One region of the Sporolactobacillus sp. PKPK-6 genome, then DNA from elsewhere that is predicted to be linked to it. Evidence: riboswitches for the same ligand, from Rfam matches in the RefSeq annotation. Region 1 holds a riboswitch; each other region holds the start of a gene.
What was found. Region 1 has a riboswitch for S-adenosylmethionine ahead of AC1MBV_RS15260 (hypothetical protein). Riboswitches for the same ligand answer to the same signal wherever they lie in the genome.
Positions count from the first base shown of each region.

Region 2: it holds a riboswitch for S-adenosylmethionine, as region 1 does, so the genes downstream of both, metE (5-methyltetrahydropteroyltriglutamate--homocysteine S-methyltransferase) here and AC1MBV_RS15260 (hypothetical protein) in region 1, are expected to answer to the same signal.
Region 3: it holds a riboswitch for S-adenosylmethionine, as region 1 does, so the genes downstream of both, AC1MBV_RS06840 (iron-containing alcohol dehydrogenase family protein) here and AC1MBV_RS15260 (hypothetical protein) in region 1, are expected to answer to the same signal.

Region 1 is NZ_JBWXPA010000002.1:904,220-909,977, reverse strand. Features, by position in the region: gene AC1MBV_RS15265 (ABC transporter substrate-binding protein) at 1-938, opposite strand, end outside; SAM riboswitch class I at 2,190-2,288, shown strand; gene AC1MBV_RS15260 (hypothetical protein) at 2,420-2,638, shown strand; gene AC1MBV_RS15255 (trans-sulfuration enzyme family protein) at 2,604-3,746, shown strand; gene AC1MBV_RS15250 (GNAT family N-acetyltransferase) at 3,764-4,180, shown strand; gene AC1MBV_RS15245 (Ldh family oxidoreductase) at 4,192-5,268, shown strand; gene AC1MBV_RS15240 (O-acetylhomoserine aminocarboxypropyltransferase/cysteine synthase family protein) at 5,311-5,758, shown strand, end outside.
Region 2 is NZ_JBWXPA010000002.1:547,675-553,432, forward strand. Features, by position in the region: gene AC1MBV_RS13530 (protoglobin domain-containing protein) at 1-228, opposite strand, end outside; gene AC1MBV_RS13535 (putative bifunctional diguanylate cyclase/phosphodiesterase) at 381-2,237, opposite strand; SAM riboswitch class I at 2,458-2,570, shown strand; gene metE (5-methyltetrahydropteroyltriglutamate--homocysteine S-methyltransferase) at 2,666-4,972, shown strand; gene AC1MBV_RS13545 (class I SAM-dependent methyltransferase) at 5,083-5,727, opposite strand.
Region 3 is NZ_JBWXPA010000001.1:1,427,430-1,433,187, reverse strand. Features, by position in the region: gene AC1MBV_RS06860 (DNA-directed RNA polymerase subunit beta) at 1-165, shown strand, start outside; gene fabZ (3-hydroxyacyl-ACP dehydratase FabZ) at 184-615, shown strand; gene AC1MBV_RS06850 (dihydroorotate dehydrogenase) at 839-1,756, shown strand; gene AC1MBV_RS06845 (hypothetical protein) at 2,031-2,288, opposite strand; SAM riboswitch class I at 2,419-2,528, shown strand; gene AC1MBV_RS06840 (iron-containing alcohol dehydrogenase family protein) at 2,649-3,770, shown strand; gene AC1MBV_RS06835 (aminotransferase class I/II-fold pyridoxal phosphate-dependent enzyme) at 3,763-4,956, shown strand; gene AC1MBV_RS06830 (transporter substrate-binding domain-containing protein) at 4,953-5,750, shown strand.

The DNA.
Region 1 (5,758 bases):
AACGCTTTTTTCGCATCTGTAAAGGATGGTTCCCATTTGTACGTTTCCAATGCTGACAAGTTCGTTTTTTCATCGCCGGCAATATATTTCTTATCTGTTTGAATATGAACGGATTCATCTTGATGATTGGCAATCCATTCTGCAGCCTCTTGCAATGCAAGGGTGAATTTGCGTGCGATTTCCGGATGTTCTTTAGCTAATTTATTAGAAACATAGGCGACGCAGCAATATTCTTTATTAAATGGTGCTGTGGTTGCGGAACTAGCTAGTGATGTAAAGCCATAGTTCTTAATAGCGATTTGTGTATCCGGATCGCCTACAGCAATCGCGTCTACTTGCCCTTTACTAAGGACGATTGGCAAGCTGGCCGAATCATATTGAATAAATTGTACGTCTGAGTTTTTGGTCGATACATTTAATCCGTTGTAAGAAAGGACGCGTTTTGCAAACGTTGCCGGACTGCCGGCTACCGTACCCACACCAATTTTCTTGCCTTTAAGATCTTTGATCGACTTAATTTTAGAATTCTTACCTACTAAGATCTGGAGACAACCTGTATGCAAACCGGTTGTAATCTTTAGCTCTGCACCGTTCGTCAGTGGTTGCACAACGCTGGCAAGGAGCGAATTCGTCGCGTCAACTTTTCCGGCTGTTAGGGCTTCAGTACCTGACAAGTCTCCGATTTTGACATTCTTATATTTGACGCCGTATTTCTTGAAAATCCCTTTCTCAATCGCAATTTGCTGTGGTGCTTCGCATAAGCCTGATGAGTCTGCGAGTTTTAATACATAATTGTCATCTTTTGCAGTAGCTGAACTTTTGTTCTTGTTCACTGTAATTTGGTTAATGGAAACCACAGTTGCAAGTACCACAATAATAACCACAGCAACTGAAAGAATCCATTTGACTAAGCGGCTTGCTTTTCTTTTTTTCGCCATGTTGATTGCTTCCCCCTCTAAGTAGAGCAAATTCAATTTACTTAAATCAAACCCTCAAATGTTTAGGTAAAGATTAGTTTTTATTAATTTAACTAAACAGCCCTATTTACTTGGTATTAAACTTAAAAAAAAACAACTCGTAAATGCACACCAATCAAGTTCAGTGTCTGCAAAATTCGTATTCTTGTGCAAAACCTCTTTTCTTTGATTAAGGGATTAACCAGATACGCAGTATTGCGGCCGCAATAAATCGCATGAAGAAGGTGCTGACAAGACCTATTGATCTGCTGCGATTCTCACTGCGAAACCGTTCATTGCCGATCATTAACGTCTTAATGATTAGCAGCTGATGAACGGCTTACTTTGTTGATGGTAAATTTAAACCATTCGATTATCCTTGTCAACCCCCAAAAAAATTTTGTTTGATTCCTATCCTGGTGAAGATTTAAAGTACAAAAACGGGATTATTTTATTGAGAAATGTCCCTACACCTATAATCGCAAGGCTCCGTTCAGCTTCTCTGACAAGCAAAGAACGTTTTTGATTTTGCCCCGCCGGTAAGTGCCCAATCTGAAAAATAGACGGAAAAATTCCGCTTATTTAGAAAATGATCGAAAAAATAGCTGAAATAGACGGAGAAATTCCCCTTATCCGAATCGATAAACGTGAAAATGAAGGGTTTTGCTTTGAATAAGCGGAAAAATTACCCTTATTTACCGGCGAAACATGTTCAGGGTGCATATAAGCGGAAAATCTCCGCTTATTTTACTCGTTACTTAATTAAGGACCAGAATGCGTTATGAAATTGAAATGTTTGTTCAAGCAAGGGGTTGATGATTAAAAACCACATTTGGAGCAAAGGAACTTTTGCTAACTGTAAAGGAGCTTTCGAAAAAGGAACTTTCGCTAAATACGCATACGTCCTGTATGCAACGCGAAAGCCATCACATCGTGTGAAAGTACGTCCTTTATGCAACGCGAAAGTCACTGCATCCTGTGGTAGTAAGAACCGGGAATTTTTTGCCCGTTTTTTCTTAAGCAGAAGATGAGAAGCAGATCTATGCGATTGGTCAAGAAGTCATACGTGTGAACATCTGCCGGTTTGATTTCTTGCATCAAACATTCAGAAAAGCATTGACATAATAAATTTAAAATATTATATTACCTAGTAAACACATGCGAATTGTTTCAGCGGTGACGCGTGCATCAGTTTTATCACCTAAACGTTCTTTTCAAAATTAAATAGTAAACTTCTTATCAAGAGTGGCGGAGGGACTGGCCCAATGAAACCCGACAACCAGCACACAGTGTATGGTGTTAATTCCAGCAGTTTAAACTGAGAGATAAGAGAACCGACGCATCATGTTTTCTTATCTATTCTCATAAGAAAGCATTTTTTTATTGCCTTTTTTAGCTTAGTTGCCGCAAATGACGCGCTGGGCAAAAGTCTCGGACTAAAGCTTATAGGAGGTTGATCATTGATGAGTATAGCGAAAATCAATTTTGTTCAATTAATTCAATCGCTTATGTGGGAGCCGATTTATCTGCCCTGGGAGTGCGAAGCATTCAGCAATGCAGCCGTACCTGTGGCGCATACTAAGAACGCATTTAAAAACATTCAGTTTTCAAAGACAAAGGCAATGAACTGCGAGGAGGATGAATACAGTGAAACTAGATTCATTGATTGTAAAAGGGATTGATGCGAAAGACAATCCTAATCATGCAGTGGTACCGCCGATTTTTCTAGCAACAACTTATGTTCAAGAGGATCTGCATGGTTTTCAGTCCTTTGCCTATGCACGAGGCGGGAATCCGACACGAAATAATCTCGAAACCTTGTTTTCTAAAATTGAACAGGCGAGTTATTCCTATGCGTTTGCATCAGGAATGGCGGCGGTGTCCGCCGTTTTCAGCCTGTTTCAGTCCGGTGATAAAATTCTGCTGAACAACAATGTGTACGGTGGAACCTATCGCTATGCCAGCAATCTTTTTAAGGATCGAGGCATCGCTTATGAATTGGTGCACGATTTTAATGAACTGAGGGCAGAGGATTTAGATGATGATGTGGCGGCACTCTATATTGAGACGCCGTCGAATCCGCTGCTGCGTGTTGCCGATATTCAGCGGCTAGCAACGATCGCGCATGAGAAAGGCAAGTTGCTGATTGTTGATAATACATTTTTAACTGCCTATTATCAAAATCCACTCGCTCTTGGCGCAGATCTCGTTCTTTATTCCGCAACGAAATATCTGAGCGGTCACGCTGATGTCATTGCCGGTCTTGTGGCAACGAATCAAGAGGATATTGCGCAAAAGCTTAAATTTCTGCAGAATACACTCGGTGGAATCCTGAGTCCGACCGATTCCTATGCACTGATTCGAGGAATCAAGACATTGAGTGTGCGTTTGGATCGCCAAGAGGCGAATACGGATAAGATTATCGATTTTTTCAGCACTCATCCCGGCATTGAACGCCTGTACTATCCCGGATCGTACTCGCAGGAGGAAAAAGAAATTCAGCAGCGTCAGGCATCGGGTCATGGGTCCGTTCTTTCCATTCGGCTTGCATCGAATTATGATCAGGATCAATTTGTGGCGGCACTCTCATTGTTTGATCTGGCCGTCAGTCTTGGCGGGGTTGAAAGCCTGATTTGTCAGCCGGCAACAATGACGCATGAATCCTTTGATGAAAAACTTCAGGAGAAAATCGGCATCACAAAAGGTCTGCTTCGCTTAGCAATCGGCATTGAAAATGCAGATGATCTGCTGGAGGATCTGGCGCGCGCACTGAAAAAAGCAAAAAGATAACTTGGAGTTGAAAAGATATGGAGATTCGCAAGATGGTTCCTGAGGATTATGAAGGCGCTTATGATCTATGGACACGGGTGCCCGGCATGAATCTAGCATCCTTAGATAACAGCTACGCCGGAATTGCCCGGATCATTCGCAAGAATCCGGAAACCTGTTTCGTCGCTGCCGATAACGATCGGGTCATCGGAACGATACTCGGCGGAACCGATGGACGCAAGGGATTCATCTACCATACGGCAGTTGATCCGGACCAGCAGGGAAAAGGAATCGGTACACGTTTAATTGACCGAGTCTGTACGAGTTTTAAAAAAGAACAGATTACGAAGATTGGTTTGTTCGTGGTGCTTGATAATGAGGAAGGCAAGCAGTTTTGGAGCAAAAAGGGTTGGAATTTTAGGCAAGACATCGTGTATCTCGATCGGGATTTGTGAGGTAAGCGAAGATGGGAAATCGATACGATTATCAGAGCATCGAGCAATGGGTGAAAAGTATATACAAGGCGTACGGTTTTTCAGAAGAGAGCAGTTCAATCATTGCCGAATCCATTGTGACCACTGATCTGTTCGGTATTGAATCACATGGTGTGCAGCGTTTGGCGATGTACGACCGAAAGATCGCTGCCGGTGACATTAAAGTCGGCGCAATTCCTGAGGTTATTTGGGAAACGCCGGTGAGCGCGGTAATGGACGGACACAAGAGTATGGGGCAGCTCGTGGCGGGAACAGCGATGAGTCTTGCGATTGAAAAAGCAGAACAGAGCGGCATTGGTATTGACTCGGTTCGCAATTCGAATCATTATGGAATGGCCGGCTATTACGCTAAAATGGCGAGCGATAAAGGAATGCTGGGAATTTCCGCAACGAATTCCAATCCTTTTTTGATACCGACTCATGCGATGCAGCCGTTTCTTGGCAGTAATCCGCTTGCTTTTTCAATGCCTGCCGAGCCCCATGATTTTCTTTTTGATGCAGCTACAACAGTCGTATCGCTTGGGAAAATCGAAATGTATGCCAAACAGGGAAAGACGATTCCTGGAGCGTGGGCAGTTGATGAACGCAATGAAATCAGCAAAGATGCGAAAAAGTTGAGGGGAAATTTGTCGAAGCATCCAAAAATAGGGGGAATGCTTCCTGTAGGAGGACGCGGAGAAGAAAATGGCGGATACAAAGGATTTGGCCATTCTTTAATTGTAGAAATTTTAACGTCGATTCTGTCGCAAGGACATCTTTCTGCTGATCTGGGCAGTGGCAAGACAAAGGGAATCAGTCACTTTTTTACTGCGATCGATCTTCGTTTGTTTGGTGATCCAAGCGATATTTCAGAAGCATTATCTGCTATGCTTGAACGCATTCGGAACCTTCCAACTGAACCTGGGAAGAAGATTTACATACATGGCGACAAAGAAGCTGCTGCGTTTGAAGACCGCCTGAAAAATGGGATTCCCATCGATCCTGAAACACTGAAAGAAATGGCTGAAGTCTCAGAACGATTGCATATTCCCTATCAGTCATATCTCTAATTTGTACATGGGAATTTTTTGAATGAGAAATGGGGACTAGAGATGACGGAGAAATCGGAGAAACGATTTGATACTTTGAAAATACATGCGGGGTACGATCCGAAACAACATAATTATGCATCACAAGTACCGATCTATCAGACGGTTGCCTTTGGCTTTGGCGATCCGGAGCGTGCAGAACGGCTGGTCAACCTTAAAGAAAAAGGCTTCAGCTATACGCGAATCGGCAATCCGACGACTGCTGTTCTTGAACAAAGAATCGCTGATCTGGACGGTGCCGCAGAAGCGGTGGCGGTCGGATCAGGTATGGCGGCCGTTTCCTATACATTGTTAAATCTAGCCGAAGGCGGTGGTCGAATTATCGCCGCAGCAAATATTTATGGATCAAGCTTTGATGAATTTCGAACCCTGTTTCCTAAATTCGGGATTGTTTTTGACTTCATCGATGATATTAATGACCTAGAATGTGTTGAAGCAGTGATCAAAGATG
Region 2 (5,758 bases), 360 kb from region 1:
CAATGACTCAATTTTGGTAAAGCTGGAGTAAAATTCATAGGCCATTCGATCAATTTCTTCTTCTACAAAAGGCCTCATCATTTTCATAATTTGAAGGTCATATTCTTTAATATCCAGCATCTCAAGCTTCTCAGCCACATGCGCATCCGAGATGTCGATGAGGACATCTTCCGATTCCGCCTTCTTTAGCCACGACCCTTTATTCTCGCTTCTTTTTAACAAAGGCATTCATGCCCCTCCAATCCCCCTCGTGATTCAATCACGACGAAAAAAAACCGATCTCAATCATTTTAAGTAACTCTTTTAATTGAAATAACCCTTTAACTAGTTTACCAACTCTGTCTTCTAAAAAGGGCAAGTTCACATTTTAGTCAATCATTTCATGCCAAATATTTATTTGAAAAATCATTTTCATCGAGCGGACGGCTGTAATAGTAGCCTTGAATTGCGCGACATCGGCACGATTCAATTGCACGCAATTGCTCCTTAGTCTCAATTCCCTCAACAATAACATCGATCCATAGATGTTCAGCCATCGAAACAATTGCGGTTACAATCGCTTGATCTTGATTACTTTGTGCAATATCCATCACAAAAGAACGATCAATCTTTAACTGATTGATCGGCAGGCTCTTCAAATAGCTGAGCGAACTGTATCCAGTACCGAAGTCGTCAAGACTGACGCCTACTCCCAGTGCCCGAATTTCTTTTAATAGCCTGATGGATCGTTCCAAATCCTCTGCCATCGTTGATTCAGTAATCTCCAGCTCAAGATATTCAGGTTGAAGACCGCTTGCTTCTAACGCGAAGCATACCCGTTTGACTAACGAATCATCATGAAATTGATTAAACGAGAGATTCACAGAAATGGGTACTTTGGGAGTACCGCGATCCTGCCACTTCTTCATTTGCCGGCAGGCCTCGTCAAGCACCCACCAGCCAATGTCACGAATTATTCCTGTTTCTTCAGCAACCGAAATAAAAGCGCTTGGGGGAACGATGCCGCGTTCCGGATGTTCCCACCGAACCAAAGCCTCTACACCAATCAGTGCGCCGGTACATGCGTCAACCTGAGGTTGGTAATATAACACAAATTGATGATTATATAATGCGGATTGCAATTCATTTTCCGTATTCAGCTTCATAAGCAGCTTCTGGTGAAGTTCATTATTATAAAAGAAAAAACTTTCTCTGCTGCTTTTCTTTGCCTCTCTTAGTGCTGCTTCCGCACTCGCCAATATTTGAATGCTCGAACGTCCATCATACGGAAATTGTGAGATGCCGATACTGAATGTTGCATAGATCTCTTTTCCGTCGATATGGTAGGGCTGTTCGGTTGTCCGCAATAATGTTTCGATGAGATGTGTCAAGCCGCGCTTATTCAAGCAGTCTCTGCAGATAATCATGAATTCATCACTGCTGATCCGATACAATTCTGCATTGAAGTCTTTAAGAGCTCCCTTCATTCTCCCGGATAAAGCGATCAACAGTTCATTTCCTATTTGTCGACCGAAAATTTCATTAATTATTTTTAATCGGTCGACGTTTATTTTCAGTAATGAAAACGACCGATTGCTGTTTTTATATCCTTTGACCAAATCGACAACCGATTCTTCAGCAACCAAATTATTGGGAAGCCCGGTCAGTGCATCATGATAGGCTCTGAAGCGAATAACCTCTTCTTTTTCAAGTTCACGTTCATGCTTCAGCTGCTGATAACGTTCCAGAATCAATTGCTGCTCTAGACTTAGAAATTTATCTAAAGATTCGGATAGAAATAAAGCCTGTTCAGGATGATTGACCTCATGTTCGACCGCTTCAATAAGCGCTCGACGGTACAAACTAAAAAGAGCAATTTGATTTGCAATGCTTAACTCATGGTCAAGAAAAAAAACTGCATTTTGCTCGCAATGTACTAAAACGCTCCGATCAAGAGACCCGTTGAAAAGAAGCCGAGTTTGTTCTGCATACATATTTTTCAAGTATTCTTTTGTCTTTTGAGACGGAACCGTGCTCTGTATTTTATATAAATCGAGTACATGTTGGCTCATTTGATTGACAATGTTAACGTAATAATTCATAAGATATGGACGCATCCATTTCAACAGTTGCAGATCCAGTTTATGAATTTGTGCCAGTCGAATCCGTTTTAGAACAGAATGATCTGTGATCGATTGATCAGTGATCTGCTTCTCCACTTCCTTCAGCCATCTGTCTCGATTAAATTGCTCACTCATTTCGTATCCACCCTCATTGTGTCTTCGCTGCTGTTCGTTCATGTTTGAGAGACATACTCACTCTCTTTATCGTCAGATGAAGTGAAAATGTGAATATGTTTTGCGTGCAGATCTTGCTGTTTTTAAACTATTTTTAAATGATTCAATCCACTTGCGTTGTCGAAGTAAAGCATTGACGAATCCCAAATTCCATGTTAGTATTCAAATTAACTTAATTAAACTCTTATTAAGAGCGGCGGAGGGACTGGCCCTGTGAAGCCCGGCAACCTTTCATTTTATGAAAAGGTGCTAATTCCAGCAAGATTGGTATTTTAGAATCTTGGAAGATAAGAGGGTGCGGATGATAATTCAGGCCTCTCTAAAATAGAGAGGCCTTTTGTTTTTCCCCCTCGAAAAATTTGTTATGCAGATTACAGGAGGATGAAGACATGGGTAAAGTATTAAGTGCGAATCTCGGATACCCGAGAATCGGCGAAAAAAGAGAATGGAAAAAGGCACTTGAGCAATTTTGGGCCGGTAAAATTTCGAAAGAAACGTTTCTAGATACGGTTAAAACACTGCGCTTAAGCTATTTGAAAAAACAAAAAGACATTGGAGTTGATCTGATTCCCGTTGGAGATTTCAGCCTTTATGATCATGTCCTTGATACGGCTGTTCTTTTCGGTTTAATTCCCGACCGCTTTAAATCAAATGAAAAAGAACTATCGCTTGAAACATACTTCTCAATTGCTCGTGGAAACAAAAATTCAGAAGCATCGGAAATGACCAAATGGTTTAATACAAATTATCACTACATTGTTCCGGAAATCAGCAATGAAACCAAACCTTATCTGACGGAAAACCGCCTTCTTAATTTGTTTAATGAAGCAAAGAATGAGCTCGGTATCGTCGCCAAGCCCGTTATTGTCGGACCGGTGACGCTGTTAAAGCTGTCAAAGGGTTATGATCCAGATCATTTTAATACACTGCTTGACGCACTGCTTCCATTGTACGTACAGGTGTTTCAAGAACTGAAAGAAGCCGGGGCTGAATGGGTGCAGATCGATGAACCTATTCTTGTCAAGGAACAGAGCAAAGAAGATCTTGCTGCGTTCGCGAAAGCCTACCATTTTATTAAAAATGGTGTGCCTGAACTGAAGCTTCTTCTGCAAACCTACTTTGAGGCGATTGATGATTACGAAGCTGTCGTTCAATTGCCCGTTGACGGTATCGGTCTTGATTTTGTTTACGGCAAAGAAGAAAATTTGGCATCGATCAAAGCCTATGGATTCCCTGAAGGCAAGGTACTGGCTGCAGGCGTTGTAGACGGTCGAAATATTTGGAAGACAGATTTAAAGGCGACACTTACTGAACTGCAGACACTGCTCTCATCAGTTAAGTATCACGAGAATCTGTGGGTCACACCGTCATCAAGCCTGCTCCATGTACCGGTCACGATCTCAAATGAAACCAATCTTGATCCTGTGCTTCTGAACGGTCTTTCCTTCGCCGATGAAAAGTTGACCGAGGTCGTTTACCTTACGAAAGGGCTTAATGAAAGCGAAGCCGCCATCTATGGTGCCCTTCAGAAAAACAGTGCAGATCTGCAGACACTACAGCAATCCGAACACCGCAACAATAAAGAAGTTCAAAAAGAAATTGATCAATTAGACGAGGAACTGCCGTCGCGCCCCGGCTCTTATAAACTTCGTCAGCAGGTGCAAGCCGATGCCTTCAATCTGCCACCACTGCCGACAACAACAATCGGGAGCTTCCCTCAGACGAAAGAAGTTCGTCAGGCCCGACGTAATTGGAGACGCGGCGAATGGTCCGAAGAACGCTATGAGCAATTTATTAAAGATGAAACGGCGAAATGGATCGAAATTCAGGAAGATCTCGGAATTGATGTCCTCGTCCATGGTGAATTCGAACGAAACGACATGGTTGAGTACTTTGGCGAAAAGCTGAACGGATTTGCCTTTACACGTTTCGGATGGGTTCAGTCCTATGGCTCGCGTTGTGTTAAGCCACCGCTGATCTTCGGAGATGTATCATGGCAAGATCCAATGACGGTGAAGGAAAGCGCCTATGCTCAGTCACTGACAAATAAGCCGGTAAAAGGTATGCTTACCGGACCGGTCACGATCTACAACTGGTCATTCGTCCGTGACGACATCAGTCAAGGTGACGTGTTCAACCAAATTGCGCTCGCTTTAAAGAAAGAAGTGCACGCACTTGAAGAAGCGGATATCCGCATGATCCAAGTTGACGAACCGGCACTTCGAGAAGGTCTTCCACTGAAGGAAGACAAGAAACCGGGCTATCTGCATGATGCCGTCTACTCATTCCGGCTGGCAACATCATTTGTTAATAATGACACACAAATTCATACGCATATGTGCTACTCTGAATTTGATGAAATCATCGACACCATCGACGCGCTGGATACCGATGTGATTTCAATTGAAGCAGCACGCAGCCATGGTGAAATCATTTCTGCCTTTGAAGATTTCGAATACAAAAAAGGCATCGGTCTAGGCGTCTATGACATTCACAGCCCACGTATCCCAAGCGTAGAAGAAATGAAGTCCTACGCAGAACGCGCGCTTAAGGTGCTTGATCCTAAAATCGTCTGGATCAACCCGGACTGCGGCCTCAAAACACGCCGTCCCGAAGAAACAATCCCCGCGCTCAAGAACATGGTCGAAGCCGCCAATGAGGTGCGCAAAGAACTCAGCAATACAGTAGGAAAATAAAAAGCTATAAATAATCAAAGAGGCTCACCTCTAAGTCGAAAAATGACTTTAGAGGGAGCCTCTTTTTTTACTTGCTAAAAATTAATCGTGACATACACAGGTTTGATCGTTCAGTCATTCACCAACTCTCCAATATAAACCAAACCATTTGAACGATGTCCATTCATTGTTGTATAGACGACCTTCTCGTACTCCAGACGTTCAAAAGAATCGCTCCATTCTTTCACACGCTCATCACTATGATGTCTCAAGACTGCACCATCTGAGAGTTCAAACACTCCATAGGTTTGATATTTATTCTCATAGTTCTTATAGCGGCATAAATTTCGTTCATCATTATTTAATAGGAAGTCATTAATATAAATGATACCGTTGGGCTTTAGAACCCTCTTTATCTCATCTAGAATGGCATCCTGTTCTTGACTTTTATAAACACAAGTAAGAACAGCAAATAATAGCACAGCATCAAAGGTATGATCTTCGAAAGGTAATTGACCGCTTGTAATTAAAGCGACGTTTAAATCATTGCTGCCATTTGATTGGGCACGTTTAACCATTGCTTCCGAGAAATCAACACCAAATAAATGAGTGAACTGATGCTCCTTTAACTCAAGCAAAGTTCTACCGTAACCACAACCATAGTCAAGTATCTTCGCGCCTTTATCTACATATTTAGAAAAAAGATCAATTTGAAATGGAGTCGTAAATTGTTTTTCGTCTGCAATACTGTTCCAATAGTCTTCTTGATTTAGCATGCTCTTCCTCCTTTTTCTATAATTTAAAAGA
Region 3 (5,758 bases), on a different contig from region 1:
CGCTTTCCGATCTGGCAGCGGCTGATCGCCTTGATCGCCCTCTGCGCGATCGCCCTTGCCGCCGGTGCAATGTTTGGTTACGGCGGGCTCGGTCATCGCAGCCCATTGGCAGTCTTTGAACCTGCTACTTGGCAGCACATTCTCGATTTCCTGAAAAGGGACTGATTGAAGGGAGGCGATCGTTTGTTAACGATCGACGAAATCAAAAAAATATTACCGCACCGCTATCCATTCCTGCTGGTCGACCGAGTCCTTGAAGTCGAAGACGGTAAAAAAGCGGTCGCAATTAAAAATGTTACGGTTAACGAACCGTTTTTCCAAGGTCATTTTCCGGATTATCCGGTCATGCCCGGAGTCCTGATTGTAGAGGCACTTGCTCAGGTCAGCGGCATCGCGGTACTTAGCCAAGGTAAGCAGGAGAACATGCTGACACTCTACGCCGGCATTGACAAATGCCGCTTCAAGCGTCAAGTACGACCCGGTGATCAGCTGAAGCTGGAAGCGGAAATTCTTCGCTTCCGTGCCGGTTTCGCCAAAGCCAAAGGTGTCGCCACCGTTGACGGCGAAGTCGCCTGCGAAGCAGAAATGATGTTTGCCCTGAAAGCAGCAGAATAACGTTGAACATTCAGACGTCACGATTCGATCGGACGTCTGTTCTATTTTCACGGATTAATTGGAAGATATTTCTCTGGAAGTTTCCCAACCAGTCCTTTATACTGACAACACCTAAGCTCGCCGACCAACACCAGAAGGTAAAGAAAGAAGCATCAAGATTAGGAGTGAGTAAGTTGATGAATAAAGAGACAGAAGCAAGCTTAAGAAACTCGGGTGGTCAAAGATGAGTCAAGAACCTGACCTCTCCGTTAATTTTGCAGGGCTGACGCTGACCAGTCCGGTCATGCCCGCCTGCGGAACATTTGAGTTAACAAGTAAACCGGATTTCGACGCCAACCAAATCGGTGCGTTTATTCCGAAAAGTATTTCCATGAACAAACACAGCAAAGAGCAGGCTTCAAGCATTTTCGAGGCGGAGGGCAGCATGCTGAACTCCGTGACCTTTCAAAGCGAGGATATCGAATATTTTGAAGCACGCGTTTTGCCGGTGTATGAACCCTATCAACCGCCGCTGATCATCAATCTTTCCGGAGAAACCGTTGATGAATTCGCTCAGACTGCCGAAAAGTTAAACCAATGGGATAAGATTGCCGGTTTTGAAATTAATCTCTCTTGTCCGAATAGTGATGACAATCGACAAGTGTTCGGACTGCTCAGCGAGTCAACCTACAGCTTAATCCGCAAAATTCGAAACGTCACCGACAAGCCGCTGATCGCAAAATTGTCGCCGTCCGTCTCGCGTATTCAGGAAATTACACTCGCCGCTGAACAGGGCGGCGCGGATGCCTTCACCGTGGCGAACGCATATTCAGCCATGTCCATCGACATCAACACGCGCAAGCCGAAGCTAGGCAATGTCATCGGCACACTTTCAGGTTCAGCAATCAAGCCGCTGATTGTGCGCCTCATCTTTCAAGTGCACCAAATCAGCCATCTGCCGATCATCGGCAGCGGCGGTGTGATGACCGGCAGCGATGCAATTGAAATGCTGCTCGCCGGTGCTGCCGCAGTCCAGGTCGGGACCGCAAACTACCGCAATCCCGCTGCGATGATTGAAATCATCAACCAGATTCGCGACTATTTAATACGCGAAGATATCCATTCCGTCTCCAGCCTGATCGGTCAAGTAGACCTCAGCTGATGCAGATAAAAAGCGCGGTCAGTGCCGCGCTTTTTTTGTTGCTTAAAAACTAGCTCAATGCTGTGTGAAATTGAATGATGACATAGCAAACCCCAATGCCCATGCACGACCAGGGACAAGGACCAGAACCCATGCACGGAAAATGAGATTCAACGCACGAAATCGCTAAATCAATGCGCGAAAACCCGTCCAATGCATGAAAATACGACGCCAACGCACGAACCGGGGCCAGGATCCCCCCCATGCCCGAAATTCATGATCCAATGCACGATAATCATGGTTCAATGCACGAAAAACCCCAATCAATGCACGAAAATACGACGCCAACGCACGAACCTGGGCCAGGATCCCCCCATGCCCGAAACCAGTGATCCAATGCACGATAATCATGGTTCAATGCACGAAAACCCGAGTCCAATGCACGAAAATACGATGCCAACGCACGAACCGGGCTCAGGATCGCCCCCCATGCCCGAAACCAGTGATCCAATGCACGATAATCATGGTTCAATGCACGAAAAACCCCAATCAATGCACGCCCCCCACTCCCAATGCACAAACTCAAGCATCTCAATTATGAAAAAATCGGGAATGCTGCTTAATTTAAATAAATCATATTGACAAACTGGGGATTAGGCCATATACTAACATCACAATTCCATTTCTTATCGAGAGCGACGGAGGGAACTAGCCCGATGAAGTCCGACAACCAGCACTTAGGTGTATGGTGTTAAATCTAGCAGACCGCTTGGGCGGTACTGGAAGATAAGAGTCAACGTTTACGCTCAGTAAAAGTTACTTTCTTATCGCGGAAAGTAGCTTTTTTAATTTACACATGAGCAAAAAATCTCCCTTTAAGAAATTGGAATAATGGAAAAGAGGGAGGAACAAGATGAGTGAACATGTGGTTCAAAGATTCGGGCCTGAGTATTATTGCAATGAACCCGGCGCGTTTGAACAGCTGCCCGAAATTCTGAATGACAGGCGGTGGCATAACGTCTTACTGGTTCACGGACATCGATCATGGGAGGCAGCTAAGCCTTATCTCCCGCTGGACCAGCTTACCAACGTTGCTGAAGCTGTGCATCAAGGCGAATGCTCGGAAAGCGAAATGGAACGCATTAAGCAATTAAGCATTCAGCATTCGAGCGATGTCATCATTGGTGTCGGCGGTGGGAAAATTCTCGATACCGTCAAAGCGGTATCCGCGCAGCAGTCCATTCCATGCGTGCTGCTGCCGACACTTGCCTCGAACTGTGCCAGTTTTACACCGATCAGCATCGTCTATAAAGAAGACGGCAGTCGGCTTGGAACGCTGAGGCATCGGAAATCAAACGACGTTGTGCTTGTCGAACCAAAAATTATCGCCGAGGCACCAATCGAGGCGTTTCGGTCCGGCCTTGGTGACACGCTCGCCAAATGGTATGAAGCACGCGTCCGTCTGAGCAAAATTCCGCAGGAAGAACGGAGCCTGCCGCTCCAACTGAGCTTTAATTACGCCAAAACCTGTCGCGATACTGTTTTTGAAAACGGAAGGCAGGCGCTTGACGCTGTGAAAGAAAAAACAGCAAGCCTTGCACTTCAAAGAGTCATCGACACCATTTTCATCGCTGCCGGACTCGTCGGCGGATTAGCCGAAGCACATGGCCGAAGCGTCGGCGCACATGCGTTTTTTAACGCCTCGACCTTTCTCGGACTCGAAGCAGTCGCACCACATGGCACCTTGGTTGCCTATGGAATCCTGCTTCAGCTCGAACTCGAAAGCAAGATGGCGGAACAAAAACAAGTCCTTGATCTGTATCAGGATCTCGGCCTGCCGACGAAGCTAGCTCAGGTCGGACTTTCACTCGGCAACGAGCAGCAGCTGAGCAGCCTTGCCCGTCACATGACCGATTCGGACTCGCGCATTCACGAACTGCCCTTTGACGTGACAGCAGAGCGCGTCCGGACGGCGATTGAAAAACTTGAGGCACGCGCGCAGCACGCAGAAAAGGTGGGAACGACTCATGACTGAATTTGCAGCATCCGAGCGATTGCAGGCACTTAAACCGAAATTTTTCGCCCAGCAAGCCAAAAAGATCAAGGCGCTGAAGGAAAAAGGCCTCGATGTCATCAATCTCGGCCGCGGGAATCCCGATCAGCCGACCTTTCCGGAAATCGTGAGCAACCTTCATCAAGCGTCGAAAGAAACGGCCAATCAAGGATATCCGCCCTACGGAGGCAAACAGAAGCTGAAGCAGGCGATCGCGGATTTTTATAAAAAAAACTATCAAGTCGATCTTGATCCGGACAGCGAAATCGCCATATTTAACGGATCGATTGTTGCACTGACGGCAATCTCGCTGGCACTGCTCAATCAGGGCGACACAGCACTTGTTCCTGATCCGGCATTCGGCGGCTATGAGATCGGCGTCACGATGGCAGGAGCACATGCGGCTTCTCTGCCTCTGCTTGAGAAGAACGATTTTTTGCCCGATTACACGCGTGTGCCACAAGACGTGAGTGAAAAGGCAAAGCTGCTGTTTCTGAATTACCCGAACAATCCGACCGGAGCTTCGGCAAACGCGGCCTTTTTCGAAAAAACCGTCGATTATGCACAACAGAATCACATTGCCGTTGTCCATGATTTCGCATACGGCGATATCGGCTTCGAAGAAGAAGCGCCGCGCAGCTTTCTGCAGACACCTGGAGCAAAGGAAGCTGGCATTGAAATCTATACATTTTCTAAAACATTTAATATGGCAGGATGGCGAGTTGCCTTCGCGGCAGGCAACGCATCACTGATTAAGCATTTGAATCACTATTTGGTCAACAACGTCGGCGGCGTGTTCGGAGCTGTGCAGGATGCCGCGGCATTCGCTCTTGGCACTCAGGAACGTCAGCGAGCCGAGCTTCGTGCACTTTATCAATCACGTCGGGACTACTTAATCAAAGAATTGACTGCGCTCGGTTACCGAGTGTATCCGTCAAAAGGAACGTTTTTCCTATGGGTAAGGGTTCCGCAAGGCTTTTCTGCAACCCAATACTCAGAAAAACTATTAGATAACTTGGGAATAGCCGTTGTTCCCGGAACATCATACGGGTCGTCCGGAGAGTCCTACTTTCGAGTCAGTCTGGTTGTACCGCAATCGAGATTGCGGGCAGCCATTGAACGGATCAAGCAAAACCAATTAATCATCAGGGGAGGCATAACACAATGAAAAAATGGATTGCAGGAGCATTGGCCGCACTTTTACTACTGACCGTGGCCGGCTGCGGACAAAGCAGCGGTAAGGCGGAATCACAAGAAAAAATATTGCGTGTCGGTGCGACCGGACAGAGCTACCCAAACTCATACAAAGACGACAATGGAAAACTGACCGGCTTTGATGTTGAAGTGCTGGAGACGATTGCGAAAAAGCTCGGCTATAAAGTGGAATGGCATCTGACAGCGTTTGACGGCGTGCTCGGACAACTCGGCAGCGGGAAAATCGACACGGTCGCCAATGCATTTGAAGTGACTCCGGAACGAGCGAAGCAATATGATTTTACAACACCGTACACCTACACAAGTACCGCCATTGCCGTCAAGAAGGACAGCAACATTCAAACGCTTAAAGATCTTGAAGGCAAAACAGTCGGCGGTGTCTCAGGTTCAAATAAAGTGGACATTTTAAATGATTACATTAAAAAAAATAAGCTGGATATCAAAGTGCGGATCTACGACACAAGAGAAGGGCCGCAAACCGACACGCTCAAAGGTCAGGTTGCCGGCTATGTTCAGGCAGCATCGATTCTTCAAGCAACAATCAAGAAAAGCAATCTGTCACTGCGTGTGATTGACCAGCCGCTTGCTTATACACATATCAGCTTCCCGTTCTCAAAGAAATCGAAGAAAGAACAAGCACTGTTGAAAAAGTTTAATCAGCAGCTCAAGACATTGAAAGAGGACGGAACACTTTCCAAGCTGTCCGATAAATATTTCGGCATTGATGTGACGAAAGCACAGCAGTAAATCTGAAA